2 linked regions of the Siphonobacter curvatus genome follow. The protein of the gene in region 1 interacts with the protein of each later gene in a pairwise test. Links are inferred from orthologs where the notes say so. Each region holds a gene or a part of one and is shown in the gene's direction. Other genes may lie near its edges. The genes, in order: menB and rfaD.

Evidence for each region.
Region 2: the proteins of menB (region 1) and rfaD interact in binary tests that used the Escherichia coli proteins (3 or more experiments, as listed by UniProt). The link is inferred for Siphonobacter curvatus from one-to-one orthologs.

Annotation. Positions count from the first base shown.
Region 1 is NZ_PTRA01000001.1:2,413,931-2,423,929, forward strand. What follows is about bases 4,120-6,965. They hold menB (1,4-dihydroxy-2-naphthoyl-CoA synthase), read left to right. Parts: upstream 4,120-5,038; coding sequence 5,039-5,893; downstream 5,894-6,965. Other genes in these bases: C5O19_RS10035 (hypothetical protein), read left to right, coding at 4,120-4,354; C5O19_RS10040 (DUF2452 domain-containing protein), read left to right, coding at 4,518-5,000; C5O19_RS10050 (hypothetical protein), read left to right, coding at 6,059-6,472; C5O19_RS10055 (EVE domain-containing protein), read left to right, coding at 6,525-6,938; C5O19_RS10060 (hypothetical protein), read left to right, coding at 6,931-6,965. In the rest of the region: C5O19_RS10015 (MBOAT family O-acyltransferase), read right to left, coding at 1-266; C5O19_RS26260 (GDSL-type esterase/lipase family protein), read right to left, coding at 247-1,023; C5O19_RS10025 (GDSL-type esterase/lipase family protein), read right to left, coding at 1,322-2,815; C5O19_RS10030 (bifunctional 5,10-methylenetetrahydrofolate dehydrogenase/5,10-methenyltetrahydrofolate cyclohydrolase), read right to left, coding at 2,912-3,796; more of C5O19_RS10035, read left to right, coding at 3,995-4,119; more of C5O19_RS10060, read left to right, coding at 6,966-8,484; C5O19_RS10065 (class I SAM-dependent methyltransferase), read left to right, coding at 8,707-9,588; C5O19_RS10070 (response regulator), read left to right, coding at 9,672-9,999. UniProt on the Escherichia coli protein: Converts o-succinylbenzoyl-CoA (OSB-CoA) to 1,4-dihydroxy-2-naphthoyl-CoA (DHNA-CoA).
Region 2 is NZ_PTRA01000001.1:1,892,664-1,902,658, reverse strand. What follows is about bases 4,001-6,842. They hold rfaD (ADP-glyceromanno-heptose 6-epimerase), read left to right. Parts: upstream 4,001-4,859; coding sequence 4,860-5,825; downstream 5,826-6,842. Other genes in these bases: nspC (carboxynorspermidine decarboxylase), read left to right, coding at 5,966-6,842; C5O19_RS07815 (6-pyruvoyl trahydropterin synthase family protein), read right to left, coding at 4,085-4,507. Outside these bases: C5O19_RS07840 (acetyl-CoA carboxylase carboxyltransferase subunit alpha), read left to right, coding at 1-238; C5O19_RS07835 (HAD family hydrolase), read left to right, coding at 305-916; C5O19_RS07830 (site-2 protease family protein), read left to right, coding at 953-2,101; C5O19_RS07825 (1-acyl-sn-glycerol-3-phosphate acyltransferase), read left to right, coding at 2,190-2,753; lpxB (lipid-A-disaccharide synthase), read right to left, coding at 2,744-3,850; more of nspC, read left to right, coding at 6,843-7,099; C5O19_RS07800 (hypothetical protein), read right to left, coding at 7,130-7,546; C5O19_RS07795 (hypothetical protein), read right to left, coding at 7,566-7,925; ATP-dependent protease subunit HslV, read right to left, coding at 8,069-8,614; C5O19_RS07785 (pyruvate dehydrogenase complex dihydrolipoamide acetyltransferase), read right to left, coding at 8,787-9,995. UniProt on the Escherichia coli protein: Catalyzes the interconversion between ADP-D-glycero-beta-D-manno-heptose and ADP-L-glycero-beta-D-manno-heptose via an epimerization at carbon 6 of the heptose.

The DNA of each region.
Region 1 (9,999 bases):
GCATCGTAAATAAACCAGCCGAGTACGTAATCCACCACGGTAGCCAGTACCAGCAATAGAAAATACCAGCCCGAAGATTTGTAATAGAAGTACAGCGAAAATAAGGTCACGAAAATGACCTTGGCCCGGTGGTGCGGTTGCAGCAGTACGTATATCGACGAGAACCCCAGAAACAACCACAAAAAAAGGCCACTGTTAAATAAAATTGGAGCCTCGGGTTGATACTGAAGCAGTTCCGTCAGTTTACTAAAGTCGATGGGTGGCATAATCGTTGAAGGCTTGCATTAAAGCCTGATACAGTAAATTTCCCTGCAATTCGTAGCCTTTGCGAGTGTAGTGCACCCCATCGCTCGTAATTAGATGATTTTTTCTCCAGAACGCGGCTGGTCCCGTAATGCCGTACAAATCCCAACTAGGCAGATGATGTTCGCTGGCGTAGTTCAGAATGGTCTGCCGTACTTCCGCCATTTTCGGATTGGCCTGCGTACGACGCTTGTACGAATCAGCGGGGGTGGTCAGTAAGATCGTCGCCTGCGGATTGGCTTTTTGCAGGTTTTGTACCAAAGCATCGATGTTGGTGTAAAACTCCGTCATGGTCAGGGCAGCACTATGGGCTTCGTTGGTACCCAGCGAAACCACAATAAGCTGCGGTTCGAGCCCTTTGGTCTGCTCCGCGAAATACCGGGCGTCGCGGTAATGCGAAAACTGAGCCCCGTTTACTCCTACAGAGTGATAGAGTACGCCAGGCTGGCCATTTTCCAGACTGAACCCAAACAAGGTCGTATGATTTTGTCCCGGTCTTGTTTGAACGGATTCCAGGGAAAATTCGTCGTTCAGTTCGTTGAGATCGACTAAAATCGGTGATTGCCCCTCTGCTCCACCAGAGGTTTGTACGGAAGCCATCACGGCTCCTGAAGCATCTAGGATATTAAAGTCATAACTGCTGGTATCCCGTAGACAGAAAACTTTAAGGCGATCAAACTGATACCCCAGGGCCGAGTCCGAGCGAATTTGTACGTTCATTCGTTTCCCGGGATAGGCATTCCGAATGGTTACACCTCCAATGCCGATTGGCAATTCGGCGTCGGGAAAAATGCAACGTCTGGCTTGCCAGATGGCCTCACTACTGGTCTGATAGGTATGAGGCTCGTTAGTACGGGCTACACGCAGGGGTACAATCAGTCCTCGGCCAGCATTTCCAAATTCGTACTGAAACTGCTTTCGAACGGTATTCGTCAGGAAATCAGCTTGTAGGTGAGAATCACCAATGTGCAAAATATTGACAACGCCCTGTTGCCGTGCCTTTAATTCCGTCAGAGCATCAAAAAACGGATTCAGGCTTTCGACCTGCTGGATCGCGTTGGTTTCGGAGGTCTCGATGCTGGGAGACAGTAGTTTGACGAGTGAGGTCTGAGCCTGAGCGTTGGGCAACAGTGCGAACAGCAGCAGGCTCAGTCGTAAGATTCTGATCATATTTTTTCTTTTCAAACAAGAGGGCTTTTGCCAACAAACGGGCAATCTTGCGACCACCGGCGTATTTCAGGTGCGTGTAATCTTTGTTCGCCAATCCCGCATTTACGTACTTGACCATTGAGCCTTCCCCGCCCATGGCTTCCCAGAGGTTCCAGAAGGTTACACCCGTTTTGCGGGACATTTCACGTTGGGCTTCAATCAGGTACGGAATACTGGGAAAGGAAACGTACGAATCCGCCTGTCGCATGCTTCGATCGGATACGCCAATGACCAAGATGCTCGCTTCGGGAAATCCTTTTTTGATTCGTTCAATGGCCGCCATCATTTTGGGAACGTACCAGCCCAGTTGCGTCGTATTCGGCTGAATGACATTTAAGCCATATTGCAAAATGACGAGTTTATAATGCTGTAAGCTGTTGAATTGCTGATACATGGATTCCGAAACCCCCAGCAAACCCCAGCCCGAATTACCCCGAATACTGAAATTATCGACGTAGACCCCATGATCTGCCTCGAAGCTTAGTCCGTACAGCGTTAAATTATTGCCGAACGAAAAACGAACTTGATTTCCCGCCGCCGTCAGAGCGTGCTCGGCCAGGGCAGAGCGAGCGACCAATGTATCCGCCTGCTCCGGCTCAGAACCCAGCGTATATCGTAAAGCACTGCTCTGTTTGGCTTGGTAAAAGACCCGAACGCGATCAAAGCGACTGGCCCCGTAAGGTCGCCCGGTACTGTAATTGACCAGATTATTACCTTCAGGAATGAAGCTGTAGCCAGATACTCCCAAAGCTGGACTTCCCTGTTGTTTTTGTAAGACCGAATACGTTTTGAAATTCCGGAATTGATGGCGAATGGTGGCCCGAAAATTAGCCACGGGCGACGTGAGAGGTACGTAACCCACGCCTCGTCCACCGAATAGTGCCTGTAGCGTATCCCGGAAATCCCCGCACAACATGTCTCCCTCAATAAAGGAATCGCCAAAAAAGGCAATCCGTACGGGCTTGGTCTGGGCTTCCTGACTTAGAGCCTGCATAATCTGCCGAAGACCCTGCCCCGTGCTGTCGTAATCTTCAATGCAGGTAATTCCGTTCGGACAGGGCAGATGCTTCTTCTGCACCGCCACGGACTCCTCAACCTTCGGTGCAGTCTTTGCCGAAGGTGTTTTTTTCGCAAAAGACAAAGGTGGCGAAGGCTTCGTATCTTCCTGAATAGACGAAAACAATCGAACTGGTTTCAGATTTATATCGCTCCAAACCCTTTCGGGTACATACGAAAAGGCCACTAAACCAGCCACCAGCAACAGGGTCAATATCGGAACCTGCCGCAACGAATTGGAGGCCATGAATAAATTAGGTACGGAGTTGAGTGAAGAATAAGTTTAACTGGTGGGCTTCCGGATTGCTTTGTACGGGTCAACCGGAAGCCCGCAAACGGAATATTACTTTTTATAAATGCTGCCTTTGGCTGCTAACAGCGTATTCTGCATCAGTGAAATAATGGTCATCTGGCCAACGCCACCGGGTACCGGCGTAATGAAGCTGGTTTTGGGAGCCACTTCATCAAATTTCACGTCTCCTTTGAGGGAGAAACCCGATTTTTTGCTGGCGTCTGGTACGCGTTCCAAGCCTACGTCCAATACGACGGCTCCTTCTTTTACCATATCCGCCGTAATAAATTCCGGACGACCCAAAGCTCCTACCAGAATATCCGCCTGACGGCAGATTTCCGCCAGATTTTTAGTTTTGGAGTGTGTGATCGTTACGGTACAGTTGCCCGGATAAGTGTTCCGTTGCATCAGAATGCTCATAGGTAAGCCTACAATCTGGCTGCGACCTACAACGACGCAATGTTTACCCGCTGTTTCGATGCCGTAATGTTCCAGCAGCATCAGGCAGCCCTGAGGCGTGGCTGAAATGTAAGCGGGCAGGCCTTTGGCCATGCGGCCGATATTGATGGGGTGAAAGCCGTCCACATCTTTCGCCGGATGGATCGTTTCCATCACGGCATCGGGGTTGATGTGAGCAGGCAGGGGTAGCTGGACAATCAGACCGTCCATGTCCGGATTTTCGTTGATTTCGCGGACTTTATCAAGCAGTTCGGCTTCCGTTACCGTTTCGTCAAAACGAACCAAAGTCGACTCAAAACCCAATTCTGCACAGGCTTTGACTTTGTGAGCGACGTAGGTTTCAGAAGCTCCATTGGTACCCACCAAAATAGCCACCAAATGGGGCGTTTTGCCGGATTGAGCTTTCAATTGTTGTACTTCTTCGGCGATCTGGGCCTTGAAATGAGAGGCAACAGCCTTGCCGTCAATCAATTGCATAATATTCTGCTCTAAATAGTAAAACGAAAATCAAACCCAAAGATACGGAATCCAGCGATTTCCTTGAGTTCCCTTTGCTCATTTACCCAAGAAATCTGGCTCGCTCCTCTTCAAGAAAAACCGCAAGCAATTACGGACAAATGGTTGACTATAGGGCAGTTACGACGTATATTTGGGAGGATTTATTACGCGTAACCCATGCAATTATCTTTCTTACCAGCCGACGAACGTCGTTTTTTTATTGACCTGTTTGCTCAAGTGGTTTTCGATTCCCGCCGGAATCGGCCCCGGCTGAAAACCATTACCAATCAGCGGGTTCCGGGCGATTTGTCCGTCCGTTGTCCGCTGCGTTTACTACGTCAGTTTCCGGAAGGAACCATTTATAAACTGGATGCCCGGCTGGTACAAACGCCGGGAAAACAGCCGTACCTCGTCGCCGTTAATCAACGAACCTTGCACCGGGCTCTTGAATTTTATGACCATAATCTAACCGTGCAGAACGGTGAATGTAAAGCTCCCCGCCCTGCCCGCCGGGTCGTGAAAGAACGATCTGCCTAACTTTTTAAGGCTTTTCAATTGATATTCTACGCACTATCGAAATTTTTACGCTTTCTATACGAGCTTCTTTGCCTGCTTCCTCTCGATTCCTGTCTCTCCTTTCCAATTTCCTGCCAAACAATCCGTATTTTTGGGCGTTTTTCTACTAAAAACCATCGGTACTATGCCGGAAAACACGGAAGCAGGGGCGTTCGAAAACCCCATTAACCCAGACAAGGTAGCCGAAAATCCCGGTCTCCTTCCCTACGCCCATAACGCGGGCAGTGCAGTCATTCGTCCCGAAGACGAAGGTAAAATCAAAGCTAAAGCTCTGACCGCTATGCGGCAGCAGACGGGCAAGCAGTACGATCAGCTTGCCGGGCAAATGAAAACCCTGCTGGATCAGGCCAAGGCCATTCAGAAGCGGGTGGAAGTTTCAGAACGGGTCTATACAGCGGCGATTAACTTTGAGCCCTTCATTGGTCAGACCATGTATCTGTACGAAAAAGCGGATGGCTCAGACCTCCTCTCGCTGGTGGCTCCGCACGAATGGGGACGTTCCTTTAAATATAACCGCTACGTAGCTCAGGTAACGATGCTGTACGATCACACCTGGGATGTACTGTTTTATAACGACGAAGGCGACGAAGAACGCGTTGAAATTTAGTCGCTGCGTAAAGACTTCATCTTGAAAATCACGAAGTAATGAGTAATAATCCGAAAACTGCTCCGATCCTTTCCTGGCAACTACCCTGGGAACCGATTAAAGAATACCGCGAAATCCGCTATTTGTACTACGAAGGAATCGCCATGATTTCGATCAACCGTCCAGAGGTACATAATGCCTTTACGCCCCTGACGGTCAACGAAATGATTGAAGCGATGGAACTGGCCCGTCAGGATACGCGGGTTGGCGTGATCATTCTGACGGGTGAAGGCGGTCGGGCATTCTGCTCGGGCGGTGATCAGTCGGTACGTGGTCACGGTGGCTACGTGGGCGAAGATTCCGTTCCCCGTCTGAACGTACTGGACTTACAGCGTCAGATTCGTTCAATTCCCAAACCCGTCATTGCAATGGTAGCCGGATGGGCTATCGGTGGTGGACACGTTCTGCACGTAATCTGTGACCTGAGTATTGCGGCGGAAAACGCCCGGTTTGGCCAGACGGGACCGAAAGTGGGAAGCTTCGACGGCGGTTTCGGTGCCAGCTACCTGGCCCGCATCGTGGGTCAGAAAAAAGCCCGCGAAATCTGGTACCTCTGCGATCAATACGACGCTCAGGATGCTCTGTCGATGGGTCTGGTTAATAAGGTGGTCGCCATCGAAAAACTGGAAGAAACAACGGTGGAATGGTGCCGTAAGATCTTGGCAAACAGCCCGATTGCTCTGCGGATGCTCAAGTCTTCGTTCAACGCCGACCTGGATGGACAGGCGGGTATTCAGGAGCTGGCCGGTAACGCTACTCTGCTGTACTACCTCAGCGACGAAGCCAAAGAAGGGCAACGTTCGTTCCTGGAAAAACGCAAACCCGATTTCCGGAAATTCCCGCAGTTTCCTTAATGTTGTTTAGAGTTTAGGGTTTTGCGTTGGGTGATTGATCAATCATTTTGTTCTGACATTACGTAGATAACTACTACTGGAACACTTGTGGATAGCATGAGAAAGCTTTATCTCCACTAACCATAACTCAAAACCCTAAACTCAAAACTACCCAACCCTACGCTTATGAACTATCTGAAATCCATTTTGCTGTTTACGGCTCTTGTGACTCTTTTGGGCAGTTGTCGGGATACCAGTGATCCACAGGACCGGGATGAGCTGAGTTATCTGCATCAAACCTGGAAACACTCCGATGAGGAAGATACCGAAGGCCGCCTGATTTATCGTAACGCCGATTACAAATTCCCGACTACCAAAGACCGTCAGACGTTTACTTTTACTGAGAATGACGTACAAGTTTCAGTCATTAAAAACAACAAGCTTACCCAGTACAAAGGCAGCTATACGGTAGTAATGAATGGTAATTCCGTGAAAGAACTGACCATTAACTATACGGAAGCGGGTCAGCGGATCCCTACGGTATTACGTTACGAAGTACTGATTCTCGCCAAGGATGCCCTCATTTTGAAGTCCCTGTAACGAGCCCTGGCCTTGCCGCTTGTACTGGTTTATTCCCCCAATTGTAGAATTCATGAATTTTTGGCTCGTCAAATCCGAACCTTTTAAATATTCCTGGAATGATTTCGTTAAAGAAAAGCGAGGCGTCTGGGATGGTGTACGAAACTTTCAGGCTCGTAATAACCTGAAGGCGATGGCAGTCGGAGATTTGGTGTTATTTTATCACTCAAACGAAGGAAAAGAAATTGTAGGCATTGCTAAAGTGGTACGTGAGGCGTATCCCGACCCCACGACGGAGGATGACCGCTGGGTAGTCGTGGATCTGGAGCCCGTCGAGAAGCTTCCCAAAAGCGTCACACTGGAAACGATAAAAGCCGATACCCGCCTACAAAACATTGCCCTGATCCGTCAGTCACGCTTATCGGTTTCCCCCGTCCGGCCCGAAGAATTTGATATCATCGTTGGATTAGGCCATGAACATGCGTAGCCCCCTTTTTGTCCTTGCCCTCGTATTGGGCTCTCTTACTCTATTCGCTCAGCAGAAGCGACTTGAAATTCCTATTCCTTCGTCTACCGCCAATATTTTCACGATCCCCGTGGGTCAGGAAGGCGTGATGCTGCTCACCCAGACGGGCCGAAACTCGTATCACATCGATCGCTTTGATACCAATCTGGATCGTAGCTGGTCAGTAGATGGCACCATTACGGATGGCCTGGAATACGTCACGTATTCGTATGACGGAAAAAATGTGTATCTACTTTTTAGCCGGAATAAGAGTAATGTGTACGAAATCATTAAAGTATACGTTGGTCCGGGTTTCACCGAAAAATTTGAAATTCATTCGGTGGATAAAATGGAAATTTCCCAGTTCAAAGCTTTCCACGATGGCATATACATTGCCGGGGTGGTTCGGGAACAACCCATTTTATCGTACACGAATCTGCAAACGCGTCAGAATCGTCTGCTGAATGCCTCCTTCAAAGGTCAGGCCGAAGTACAGACCATTGACGTAGATTCGGTAACCAACCGCGTGAACGTTACTTACGCCGTTCGGAAAAATCGGGAGTACTCGATTGTAGTAAAATCCTTCGACGATGCAGGAAAACAGCTTTCGGAAATTGTGGTAACCCCCGATGAAGATTACGCCCTGCTCGATGGCCGCCTGAGTCCGCTGGCCGATGGTACGAATCTGATGATCGGTACCTATGGTTTCCGGAATATGCAGTCGCAGACGAAGGGCCGGATGGTACAGGGAATTTACATCTGTAAGGTGACCGACAACGAAATCCTGCCCCTGAAGTACTACAGCTTCACGGATTTCAAAAACTTCTTTTCCTACCTGAGTCCCCGCGACCAGGAGCGTCGCGAGCGTCAGGTTCAACGCAAGAAGGAAAAAGGCAGCGATTTAAAACTGAACACACAGTTACTGTTGCACGATTTGATTCAGAAGGATGGTCAGTTGATTCTAGTCGCTGAAGCCTTCCAGGCTACCTTCCGTAATAATGGAAATCCTTGGGGTTACGGTGGTGGCCCCTGGGGCGGTCCGATGGGTGGTTTTTATCCCGGTTGGGGTTGGGGGATGTACAGCCTGAACCCCTTCTACTTCGGCAATCGTGGTTTCTATAATAACGGTTCCCAGATGTTTGATGGCTGGCAGTATACACACGCCGTAGTGGCAGGTATCAACCAGCAGGGAGCGTTAGTCTGGGACAACAGCTTTGAAATTGACAAGGTAAAAACCCTGTCCTTGAAGGAAAAAGTGAAAGTAAATCTCCAGAATGATCAGGTAACGCTGGTGTATAGTGACAAAGGCAGCCTCCGCTCGAAAAGTATCAAAGGCGGTATGGTGCTTGAAGACGGTACAGCTCAGGCGATTGCCACGAATAACAACGGAGACCGGGTTCGCCGCAACTCGACCGATAATCTGGATTACTGGTACGATAACTACTTCCTGGCCTGGGGTTTCCAACGCATCACCAATGATGCCGAAGGCCGTCGGAACGTGTTTTATCTCAATAAAGTAGCATATTAATTTTGCCCGAAATACGATGCGAAAGGACTGATGATTTACCTCATCAGTCCTTTTCCTGTCTTTGAACCATCAACTTCTTTCAGGAATAGTAGCCCTATTTTAGTCCTTAGAAGTAATACGTTTATCGATTGAACAAATCGCACGTTCGGTGACTTGTACGAAGGTGTGATTAAACCTGAAAGACTGAAGACAAGCAAAAGACTTGTCTAAACAATACCTTTTATGAAATTACTGACTCCCACCCCCTGGTCTGATTACGAACTGATTGACTGCGGAGGTTTCGAGAAATTAGAACGCTTTGGTGCCTACGTACTGGCCCGCCCCGAACCGCAAGCCATCTGGGATAAAACCCTGTCGGATGCCGAATGGGAAAGCAAAGCCCAAGCCTACTTTAAACGCGAAAAAGGCAACTCCGAACGCGGCGAATGGCTGACGAAGCAGGGGATGCCCGACCGCTGGACGGGTACCTACCCCCTGGGTTCGCAGAAGCTTACCTACAAACTTGCTCTGTCTTCCTTTAAGCACGTGGGTCTGTTTCCGGAGCAGGCTGCTAACTGGGAATTCATCTACCAGAAAACCAAGGCCCTCGGCGTAGAGAAGCCCAAAGTCCTCAACCTGTTTGCCTACACGGGTGTGGCCTCGCTGGCAGCTCGGGCCGCCGGAGCTGACGTTACGCACGTGGATTCGGTAAAACAGGTCATCAGCTGGTCGCGGGAAAACATGGAACTTAGTAATCTGGAGAACATCCGCTGGATGGTGGAAGACGCCATGAAGTTCGTGAAGCGGGAAGTTCGTCGGGGCAATACCTATCACGGCATCATTCTGGATCCGCCCGCCTACGGTCGCGGTCCCGACGGCGAGAAGTGGGTACTGGAAGAACAGATCAACGAGTTACTCAAACTTTGTAAGCAATTACTGAACCCACAACAGCACTTTTTCCTGATCAATCTCTACTCCCTGAGTTTTTCGGCCCTGATTGCCGAAAGTCTGATTCTGCGGATTTTCGAGAAAACCGAAAATCCTGAGTTTGGGGAACTGTACCTACCCGATTCATTCCATAAAAAGTTACCGCTGGGCATCTTTTACCGCTTTGCTACGGTTTAATGGCCGAGGTTTTTTGACTCCTGGCCCTTACCTTTCGCTTTGTTAGCGGAAACGGGCCCGGAGCCTCCCAAGATAGACGACTTATGAAACTATTGATCATCGAAGACGAGCCGAAAACCGTCCAGTCCATCAGACAGGGCCTGGAAGAAAATGGTTTTGAAGTAGATATTGCTTACGATGGTCTGATTGGTAAACATCTGGCCAAGCGAAATCCCTACGATCTGATCGTTTCGGATATTATCATGCCGGGCCTGAATGGCGTGGAACTGACCCGTGAGCTTCGGAGTGAAGGTGTAGAAACGCCCGTTTTGCTCCTGACGGCGTTGGGTGGTATTGACGAAAAGCTGATGGGCTTCGACGCCGGTGCCGACGATTACCTGGTTAAACCCTTTGAATTTGCTGAACTGCTGG
Region 2 (9,995 bases), 520 kb from region 1 along the record:
CAAGGAACAGGCCGCTGAAGCCCTCAAGCTTACCGCAACGGACATGAGCAGCAATGGACTGGTCGATGGAATCATTCCCGAACCCCTCGGCGGTGCTCACCTCGACCACGACCGGATGTCCGAAATTCTCAAAGGAGAAATCATCAACCGACTCATTGCCCTACAGGCTCTTTCACCCGAAGAACGGATCAATCAACGCATTGAGAAATTCTCGAAAATGGGCGTGTTTGTTGAGTAAGTTTTCGCGATCGGTCTACCGTATTTCTGGTACACCACGGGTAGACCGATCGCTATTCTTCTTCCTATGATCAAAAACCTCATTTTCGATATGGGGAATGTCATCATTGATATTGACGTTCCTCTTACCTACCGGGCGTTTGCCGAACTGGCGGGTATTTCTGAAGAAGAAGCCACGCGTCTGTTTCACGAAAAAGCGTTCTTCCATCAGTTTGAGATTGGAAAAATCAACGAAGCGGATTTTAAAGCGTTGCTTCGTAAAGAATTCAATAGCGACTGGTCGGACGAAACCATTGATACGGCCTGGTGTACCTTGTTGCTCGACATGCCTAAGGCCCGCCTCGACCGCATTCAGGACCTTAGTAAATCGTATCGCGTATTTCTGCTGAGTAATACGAATCCCATTCACGTTCGGGAAATCGTGAAGCGAGCCGCCGCCGTGGGCTACGATTTCATGAGTCTGTTTGAAAAACCTTTTCTTTCGTATGAAATGGGTTTCATGAAACCCGATCCGGAATTTTACCGTCATGCCCTGCAGGAAGGTGGCGGACTTTTGCCCGAAGAAAGCGTATTTATTGACGACAACGCTGATAATATTGAATCGGCCGCAACCGTTGGTATACAAACCATCTGGTTGAATCCGCTCGGCACCGTACTTGACAAATTACTCGATTACTAACCCGCCGGAGCCACATTTCTCGAAAGCCTTGACTGTATGAGCCGTACCCGGCGTCGTTTATATACCCAACTCATTCTATTTGTTCTAACCATTGTAACTACCACGATTGCGGGGGCGGAATGGACGAACGGAACTTCTCTTTTTTACGCCAATCCTCCCTTAACCATTTCGGACATTCTGGGCGGACTGGCGTTTTCACTTCCTTTTCTGGCGGTACTGACTGTACACGAATTTGGTCACTATTTTACGGCTCGCTTTAATAAGGTTAAGGTTACTCTACCCTACTACATTCCCCTCTGGCTCGGCCCTTTCACCACGATTGGTACCATGGGAGCCTTTATCAAGCTACGGAGTCGGGTCAAAACCAATATTCAGTATTTTGACATTGGCATAGCGGGACCGCTGGCGGGCTTTTTCGTGGCTTTAGGCCTACTTTGGTACGGATTTACGCACTTACCCCCGGCCGATTATATTTTCACTATACACCCTGAATGGCGACAATTCGGTAGTAACTATGCCCAGTATGTGTACACCCCACAAGCCATGGAAGGCCGGGGGGCAGTGGGCCTGGGCGACAATCTTCTATTCTGGTTTTTCAAGAAATACGTTGCCGTTGGTACCGTACCGCACCAGTACGACATGGTGAATTATCCCTTCCTGTTTGCGGGTTATCTATCGCTATTTTTTACGGCTCTGAATCTTTTCCCCATCGGTCAGCTCGATGGCGGACATATCTTGTATGGACTCGTGGGTCGTCGGCTCCACCAGATTATCTCACCCATTATTTTCGTAGGATTTCTCTTCTACGCGGGCTTAGGCTGGTTTCGGTACCAGGATTTTGTGGTGGCTGATACGAATGAATTTCTCATTCAAGCCGGATACCTACTGGCTTATGTCGGCATGCTGTTTCTGGCCCTGAGCCGGATTCACGACGATCGACTGATCGTCATTGCCCTGGCTCTGGGTATTGTACTCAGTCAACTGGTTCTGAGTTATTTCTTTCCGCAACTCGAAGGCTACCGAGGGTTTGTCCCCTTTGCTTTCATGCTGGGACGCTTCCTGGGTATTCACCATCCACCAGCCGATTACGAGGTTCCCATTGGCTGGCCCCGTCAGATTTTGGGCTGGTTCTCGCTGGCCGTTTTTGTGGTATGTTTCAGTCCCCAGCCCTTTGTGGTGTATTGAATTTCGGCTTAGGAAAGGATTTTTAGTAATTTTCCCAGGAAGTAGTATTTCACTTCAACCACCCGAGAACCCTAAACTGTAAACGCTGATGTTTCGTTGGCTCGCCGCAAGCCTTTTTCGTTTATCCGGCTGGAGAACTGCCGGTCCTTCTCCGAAAGCATTACCCAAGTTTGTACTCATGGTGGCTCCGCACGCCACATCCACCGACTTTTTTGTCGGGGTTGGAGCACGGGCCGCGATTGATACCTGGATTTATTATTTAGGAAAAAAAGAGCTGTTCAAACCCGCTCCGGTCGCCTGGTTCATGAAGGCACTGGGTGGTTATCCCGTCGATCGCGGACGCACCAAAAACTTCGTCGAAAGTGTGGTTGACCTGTTTAAAAGCAAAAAGGAGTTTCGGATTTGCATTACGCCGGAAGGAACTCGGGCTGATGTTACTGAGCTGAAAACGGGCTTTTACTACATGGCCTTGGGAGCGAACGTACCGATTGTATTTTGTGCCTTCGATTACGGTCGGAAACTGGTGTACTTTGACGAACCATTCTGGCCTACGGGTAACTGGGAGCAGGACAAAATCGTCATGGCCCGCTTTTTCGATACGGTATACGGAACGAAAAAATCCTGGATACGCAATTATCTGTCTCAGTCCTGATTTTTCAGGTACGCTACCATTCGGCGACCCGCTCGTTCAGAGGCTCCGGTTTCGCCCATTTTTTCGTGTAGATCCTGGTACTGACGAAGCATTTTTTCTCGACTCGTTCCCTGCACAATCTTTTGCAACTCCTGAGCGATCTGTTCGGTCGTTAGGTCGTGCTGAATCAATTCTTTGACGACTTCCTGATTGGCAATCAGATTCACCAGCGAAATATACGGCACGCGAATCAGGCGTTTGGCGATGTGATACGACAGCCCATTTGCCTCGTAACAGACCACTTCCGGAACATTAAACAGAGCCGTTTCCAGCGTAGCCGTACCCGAAGTGACCAGAGCGGCATGAGCAACGGTCAGTAAATCGTAAGACGCATTGGTTACAAATGATACATCCGATACGGAAGTTTCGTATAGCGTCTCAGACAAGTTGGAAACCTTCGCTACCACAAATTGATAGTCGGGGAACTGGTTTCGAACCGATAACATTTGGGGCAAGATCCGCCGTACTTCTTCTAACCTACTGCCGGGCAATAAGGCGATGATCGGACGGGAATCGAGCTGGTTTTTGATTCGGAAATCCGGATCGGGCGTAAAGGAATCGATGGCATCTAACAGCGGATTTCCTACGTAATCGACCTCGTAATCGAACTTCCGAAAAAAGTCCACTTCGAACGGAAAAATGCAAAACATGCGATCCACAACCCGCTTGATCTTCAGGGCCCGTTTCTGATTCCAAGCCCAGACCTTCGGAGAGATATAGTAGAACGTCCGGATACCGTGCTGTTTAGCAAAAGTCGCCATTCGCAGGTTGAATCCGGCGTAATCAATAAGAATCAGGACATCGGGTTGAAAGGCCAGAATCTGCTCTTTGCACTCTTTCATCTGTCGCCGGATCGTACTCAGATTTTTGGCTACTTCCCAAAATCCCATGAACGCCGAATCGCGGTAGTGATGTAGTAACTCGGCTCCAGCCGCTTCCATATCTTCCCCACCCCAGCATTGGATAATTGCCGACGCATCGTGCTGACGAATGCCCTTAATCAGGTTTGATCCGTGTAAATCACCCGAGCGTTCGCCGGCAATGAGGAAGTACTTCATGGGGTTTTGCGTTGTGTGTTTTGCGTTTCGAGTGAATATCCGTGTTCGAATCAGATTTCAAGACTGAATTTTAGCCACAAAGGTTCACAAAGAAAGTAATCACAGCGTATCCTGGAATATTATACAAATAGTTTAATGTCTGTTTCCGGGAAACGCTGTGATCTTATTACCTCCAAGTCATGCTTAAGTCTTTCAGAGCTGAAACTCAAAACCTACAACCCTAAACTCAAAACTTTATTCTCCGAAATACTCCACAAAATTCTTGGGTGTTTCGATGAGTTTCAGGCTGTGGAGCTGGCTACGGCCCTGCGTGGATTCGGCGACGACGGGAGCCAGAATCTTCCAGATTTCCATGATGAATATTTCGCAAGTCGGAATTTTATCCTTCAGAAAATCTACTTCCAGATTCAAATTCCGGTGATCGACTCGCTCGACAATCTGCTCCTTGACAATCTTGCCCAGGTGTTTCATATCCATCACAAAACCCGTATCCGAGTGCGGTATGCCTTTGACCGTTACAGTCAATTCGAAGTTATGTCCGTGATAGTACGGATTGGCACAGGGGCCGAATACTTCAAAGTTCTGTTCGTCGCTCCAACTCGGATTATAAACCCGGTGAGCCGCGTTAAAATGTTCTACTCTTGATACGTATACCATCGTTCAGTGTGTTCTAAAGCCTCGTTTCTATCCGTCACGGTGGGAACGACCTAGCACCGCTGAAAATAGACCGCAAAGGTACGCTTTTCTCAACGGATTTAATAGGTAACCTTCTTTAATGATTGTCTAATACAGGTTTCGTACGTTTAAGATCAAAGTAAGATTAAATTTTGATGGTCATTTATAGGATACGTACTATTTTATCTTTTCATATACCGATACTCATTACAGATATTATTAGATAAATCCAATTTATTCATTAAATCTTGACTAGGTTTTCGTAGGGAGTCCTCCTACCTTTGTTCACTTATATTTTACGCATCAGAAATCTCTCCATACCCTGCGAGTATCTATGATTATTGTTACCGGAGCTGCTGGCTTTATTGGAAGTAATCTTATCCAAAGGCTAAATCAGGATAAATTCAACTTTATCATCGCCGTTGATGATTTTTCGGATCCTGTCAAACGCAAAAATCTGGAAAATAAACAGATTCAGGAGTACGTTGATCGGGAGCATTTCTTCGACTGGCTCGATCAGAATTATCATGAAGTAGAGTTTATTTTTCATATTGGTGCCCGCACGGATACCACGGAATTTAACTACGAGATTTTTGATCATCTCAACGTTAATTACTCCAAGCAAATCTGGCGTAAATGCGTAGCCTACCAAATTCCTTTGGTATACGCTTCGTCGGCCGCTACCTACGGCCTGGGTGAATTAGGTTACGAGGATAACGAAACGTTAATTCCTCAGCTTAAGCCTCTTAACCCCTACGGAGATTCTAAAAATCAATTTGATATCTGGGCTTTAGAGCAGGAAGAAAAACCCTTCTTCTGGGCGGGTTTGAAATTCTTCAACGTATACGGTCCTAACGAATACCACAAAGGCCGCATGGCTTCGGTGATTATGCACGCTCACCGGCAGATTAAGGCTACGGGACAGATGAAGCTTTTCCGTTCGCATAACCCTGATTTTAAGGATGGCGAACAAATGCGGGACTTTGTGTACGTAAAAGATGTGGTAGAAGTTTGCCTCTTTCTGATGTACAGTCGCAAACATTCGGGGATTTACAACCTTGGTAGCGGCAAAGCCCGTACTTTCCTGGATCTGGTGACGAACACGTTCAAAGCCATGAACCTAGAGCCTCAGATTAATTTCATCGATACGCCCATCGACATTCGCGATACGTACCAGTACTTTACGGAAGCAGCCATGAGTAAACTCCGTTCGATTGGCTATGAAAAGCCCTTCCACACGCTGGAAGAAGGCGTTGCCGATTACGTAGGTAACTACTTGACGACCGAACGTTACGTTTAGTTTAAAACGACCCAATACTTTTAAGTCGACGCCTGGAGAACTTTCTTCAGGCGTTCTTTTTTATAGAGTTTTATAAAAACTTAATACTATGATGGCATGGTGGCGGCCTGATTACCCAACGCCTCCTCTATTTTTGCGGTATGAACTACGATCTGATCCCTTCTCCCTGTTTTGTACTGGAAGAAGCTAAATTAAAGCGTAACCTGGAGTTGCTTCGCTACGTGCAGCAGCAGGCCGGGGTAGAAATCATTTGTGCCCTGAAAGGCTTTTCGATGTTTAGTACGTTCCCGATGCTTCGGAATTACCTGGCCGGAGCCACGGCTAGTAGCGTCAACGAAGCCCGGCTTATCAACGAGGAATGGGGAACGAAGGCTCACTCCTACGTACCCGCCATTCGGGAAGATGAGATTGAGGAACTGATCGAACGGTCTACGCATCTGACCTTTAATTCCTGGCGTCAATTCGAAAAATTTGGAAAACAGGCGGCGACGGCTGGCGTATCGGTAGGCATTCGTATCAATCCGCAGTACTCGGAAGTCACCACAGATTTGTACAATCCCTGCGTGCCGGGTTCGCGTTTGGGCGTGATTCGTGCCGTATTTCCGGATCAGTTGCCCGCTGAAATTGAAGGGCTACACTTTCATACCCTTTGCGAGAACGATTCGCATACGCTAGAGCGGACGCTCGTACACGTCGAGCAACGGTTCGGTGATTTACTTCAGCAGGTTAAATGGCTCAATATGGGCGGCGGCCATCTCATTACGCGGGCCGATTACGATCCAGAGCATTTGATTTCGGTATTAAAAGCGTTTAAGGCCAAGTTTCCACACTTGAAGATTATCATGGAGCCGGGTTCAGCCGTGGGCTGGCAAACGGGTGTACTGGTTTCAACCGTACTCGATGTAGTGGATGCTCAGGGAATCAATGTGGCCATGTTGGATACATCCTTTTCGGCTCATATGCCCGACACCCTGGAAATGCCCTACAAACCGCGGATCATTGGGGCTCACCAAGACCCCGTGGCCGGTAAACCTACCTACCGCATGGGTGGCAGTACCTGTCTGGCCGGTGATTACATGGGCGATTACAGTTTCGACGCGGATTTACAGGAAGGAGACACGATCGTTTTTGACGATATGATTCACTACACCATGGTGAAAACGACGACCTTCAACGGCGTGAATTTACCCAGCATTGGTATCTGGAAGGAGGACGGCACCTTTGAACTTGTTCGCAGCTACGGCTACGAAAGCTACAAGGACCGACTTTCTTAATTATGAAATAGGGGCTTAAGAGCCCCTATTTTATTGGATCCGGATGAACCACAGCGAACAACCTTCCTGACACGGTGGATCGAGCCGTAAGGTATCATTTTGCACCCGATAGCCGTGTCGGTTCCCGCGGTATTGTGCACTTATATCGGCAGGCGATCGATCTAGGTAGAGGTAGTCACGGTTGGTAGTATAGCTGCGAACGGACGCATAATTTATCAATTCAGCTCCTGTAGCTACTACCGTAGAATCCTTTTGAAAGCGTAAGGTTTGGGGAGGACTCAGTGGAATTTTGTGGGTGAAAAATTCTCTATTCCAATCTCCTCGTTCGACCAGCAACCACTTTCCGATGATGCCCTCTCCAGTCGCTCGTTCGATTCCTTCCAGCGGGTCTTTCCGGCAGGCCGTTGCCAGGATCAGCAGGGTTATGACGAGTACGTAGGTTTTCATAGCTTCCTGATTAGTTAATTCATCGAACGCGTACGTAAGCCGAATGACAACCCTCCACACAGGGCGGTATAATCCATAGCGTATCCGGACTGAGTTTATAGGCAAGTTTGTAAGATTGCTTATCCGTCAGTGTCAGATGGGAATCATCCATCGAAAATTTTTGGGAAGGTACATTTCCTAAGTTCAGCAAGTTCTCATTGCGAGTAAACTCAATGATCTCTGCCGTATCGGCTGCTACGGGCACCGTATACAAGCGATCGCCCGGTGAATAGCTGTATTCAAACATCCGCCATTTCCCGTAGATTCTTGCGTCGTACGCCTGCTCTTTTTCACAGCCCAGTAGTAGCGCAGTTAGTACTATTATTCCAATCTTTTTCATGAATTATTCATTTTGTACAAGACCCTCTTTTTGAAAAAATCGTTGGAATGTTTTCGGATGAACTGGTAATTTTTCAAGGCAACTAAACGAAAAATGCCAGCTCCCGCTGGCATTTTTCAAAGCTATATACTCTACAGGTACGTTTATCCTACTTTTTCCACCACCAAGTTATGGTTCGTGTAAATACAGATATCAGCGGCAATGTGCAGACTTTCGCGTACCATTTCTTCAGCCGATAAATTAGTCGCGTGTTTTTTCAATGCAATGGCAGCGGCCTGAGCAAAGTTAGAACCGGAACCAATGGCGGCAATACCGTTTTCGGGTTCCAGTACGTCACCCGTACCGGAAATGATGAGAATCTCTTCGGAATTGGCAACGATCAGCATGGCTTCCAGCTTTCGGAGGTAGCGATCCGTACGCCAATCCTTCGCCAGTTCAATGGCCGCCCGCTTCATATTCTGACCGTAGGCGTTAAGTTTTTCCTCAAAGCGTTCAATTAGAGTGAATGCATCGGCCGTACTACCCGCGAATCCAGCAACAATCTTTCCGCCCGATAATTTCCGGATTTTCCGAACGTTGGCTTTAGCTACCGTATTCCCCATGGTAGCCTGTCCATCGGCACCTACTACCACTTCGCCATTATGTACGACTCCTAGTACGGTTGTCGAGTGAATTTCTGCTTCTTTCATTGTTATTCATGGTTAAAAAAGCGGCCCCGAATCCAAATCCGGGGCCGCTTCACAGTTGTAAGTGGATAGTTGGTAGTGGTTGGTTATCACTCCCGCTATCAACGAACCGTATCAAAATGATTTCTAGTTAATTGTAGTCAGTATGGCTAACAACAATCAACCAAAAACTATCCTATACTAGCATACGCATCGGATCTTCGAGGAGTTGCTTGAACGTTTGCAGGAAGGCTGCTCCCGTTGCTCCGTCAACCGATCGGTGATCGCAGGCTAGCGTTACTTTCATGATGTTAGTAGCGTAGAACTCACCGGCATCATTCACCGCTACGGTTTTCTTGATTCCGCCTACGGCCAGAATACAGGAATCCGGAGAGTTGATGATCGGATTGAATTCTTCGACGCCGAACATACCCAGGTTCGAGATACTGAAGGTAGAACCTTCCATATCTTTCGGCTGAAGTTTTTTGTTCTTGGCTTTTCCGGCGTAGTCTTTCACTTCGGTAGAAATCGTCGAAAGTGTTTTCTGATCGGAGTTGCGGATTACGGGTACCACCAGACCGTCTTCCACCGCTACAGCTACACCAATGTTGATGTATTTGTACCGACGGATTTTGTCGCCCAACCAGGAAGCATTCACGGCGGGGTGTTCCCGCAGAGCCAGAGCCGCAGCTTTGATGGTAAAGTCATTAAATGAAATTTTCGCGGGCGATATTTCATTCAACTGTGAACGCAACTTGATGGCTTTGTCCATCGTAATTTCCATCGTCAGATAGAAGTGCGGAGCCGTATACAGCGACTCAGACAAACGACGGGCGATGGTTTTACGCATCGACGAGACGGGCAGGTCTTCGTATTCACCCGCGGGCTCAGGAACCGCTACGGGCTTCTGTGGCTGAGCGGCCGGTTGGGCCGGTGCCGCCGCCGGAGCTGCTGCGGCCGGAGCCGAGGCTTCTTTCGCCGCTGGTGTAAAGGTATCGAGGTCTTTCTTCACGATACGTCCGTTTTCACCGGAGCCCGTCACATCAGAAAGGTTGATGCCTTTGTCTTTAGCAATGGATTTAGCTAAGGGAGAAGCTTTGATACGGCCTTCAGCATCGTTGGATTGCGTTGCATCAACTGCCTGCTCTTTTGAACCCTCAGCCGGAGCTTCGGCTTTGGTTTCTTCAGCTGCGGGAGCCGTTCCATTTTCAGCGTCGAGAATAGCCTGATAGTTGGCTCCTTCTTCGCCTACGATCGCAATGATCTGGTTGACCTTCGCTGCCTGACCTGCTTCCACGCCTACGTACAACAGCGTACCGTCTTCGTAGTTTTCCAGTTCCATCGTGGCTTTGTCGGTTTCGACTTCGGCCAGGATGTCACCATTCTTAATTTTATCTCCTACATT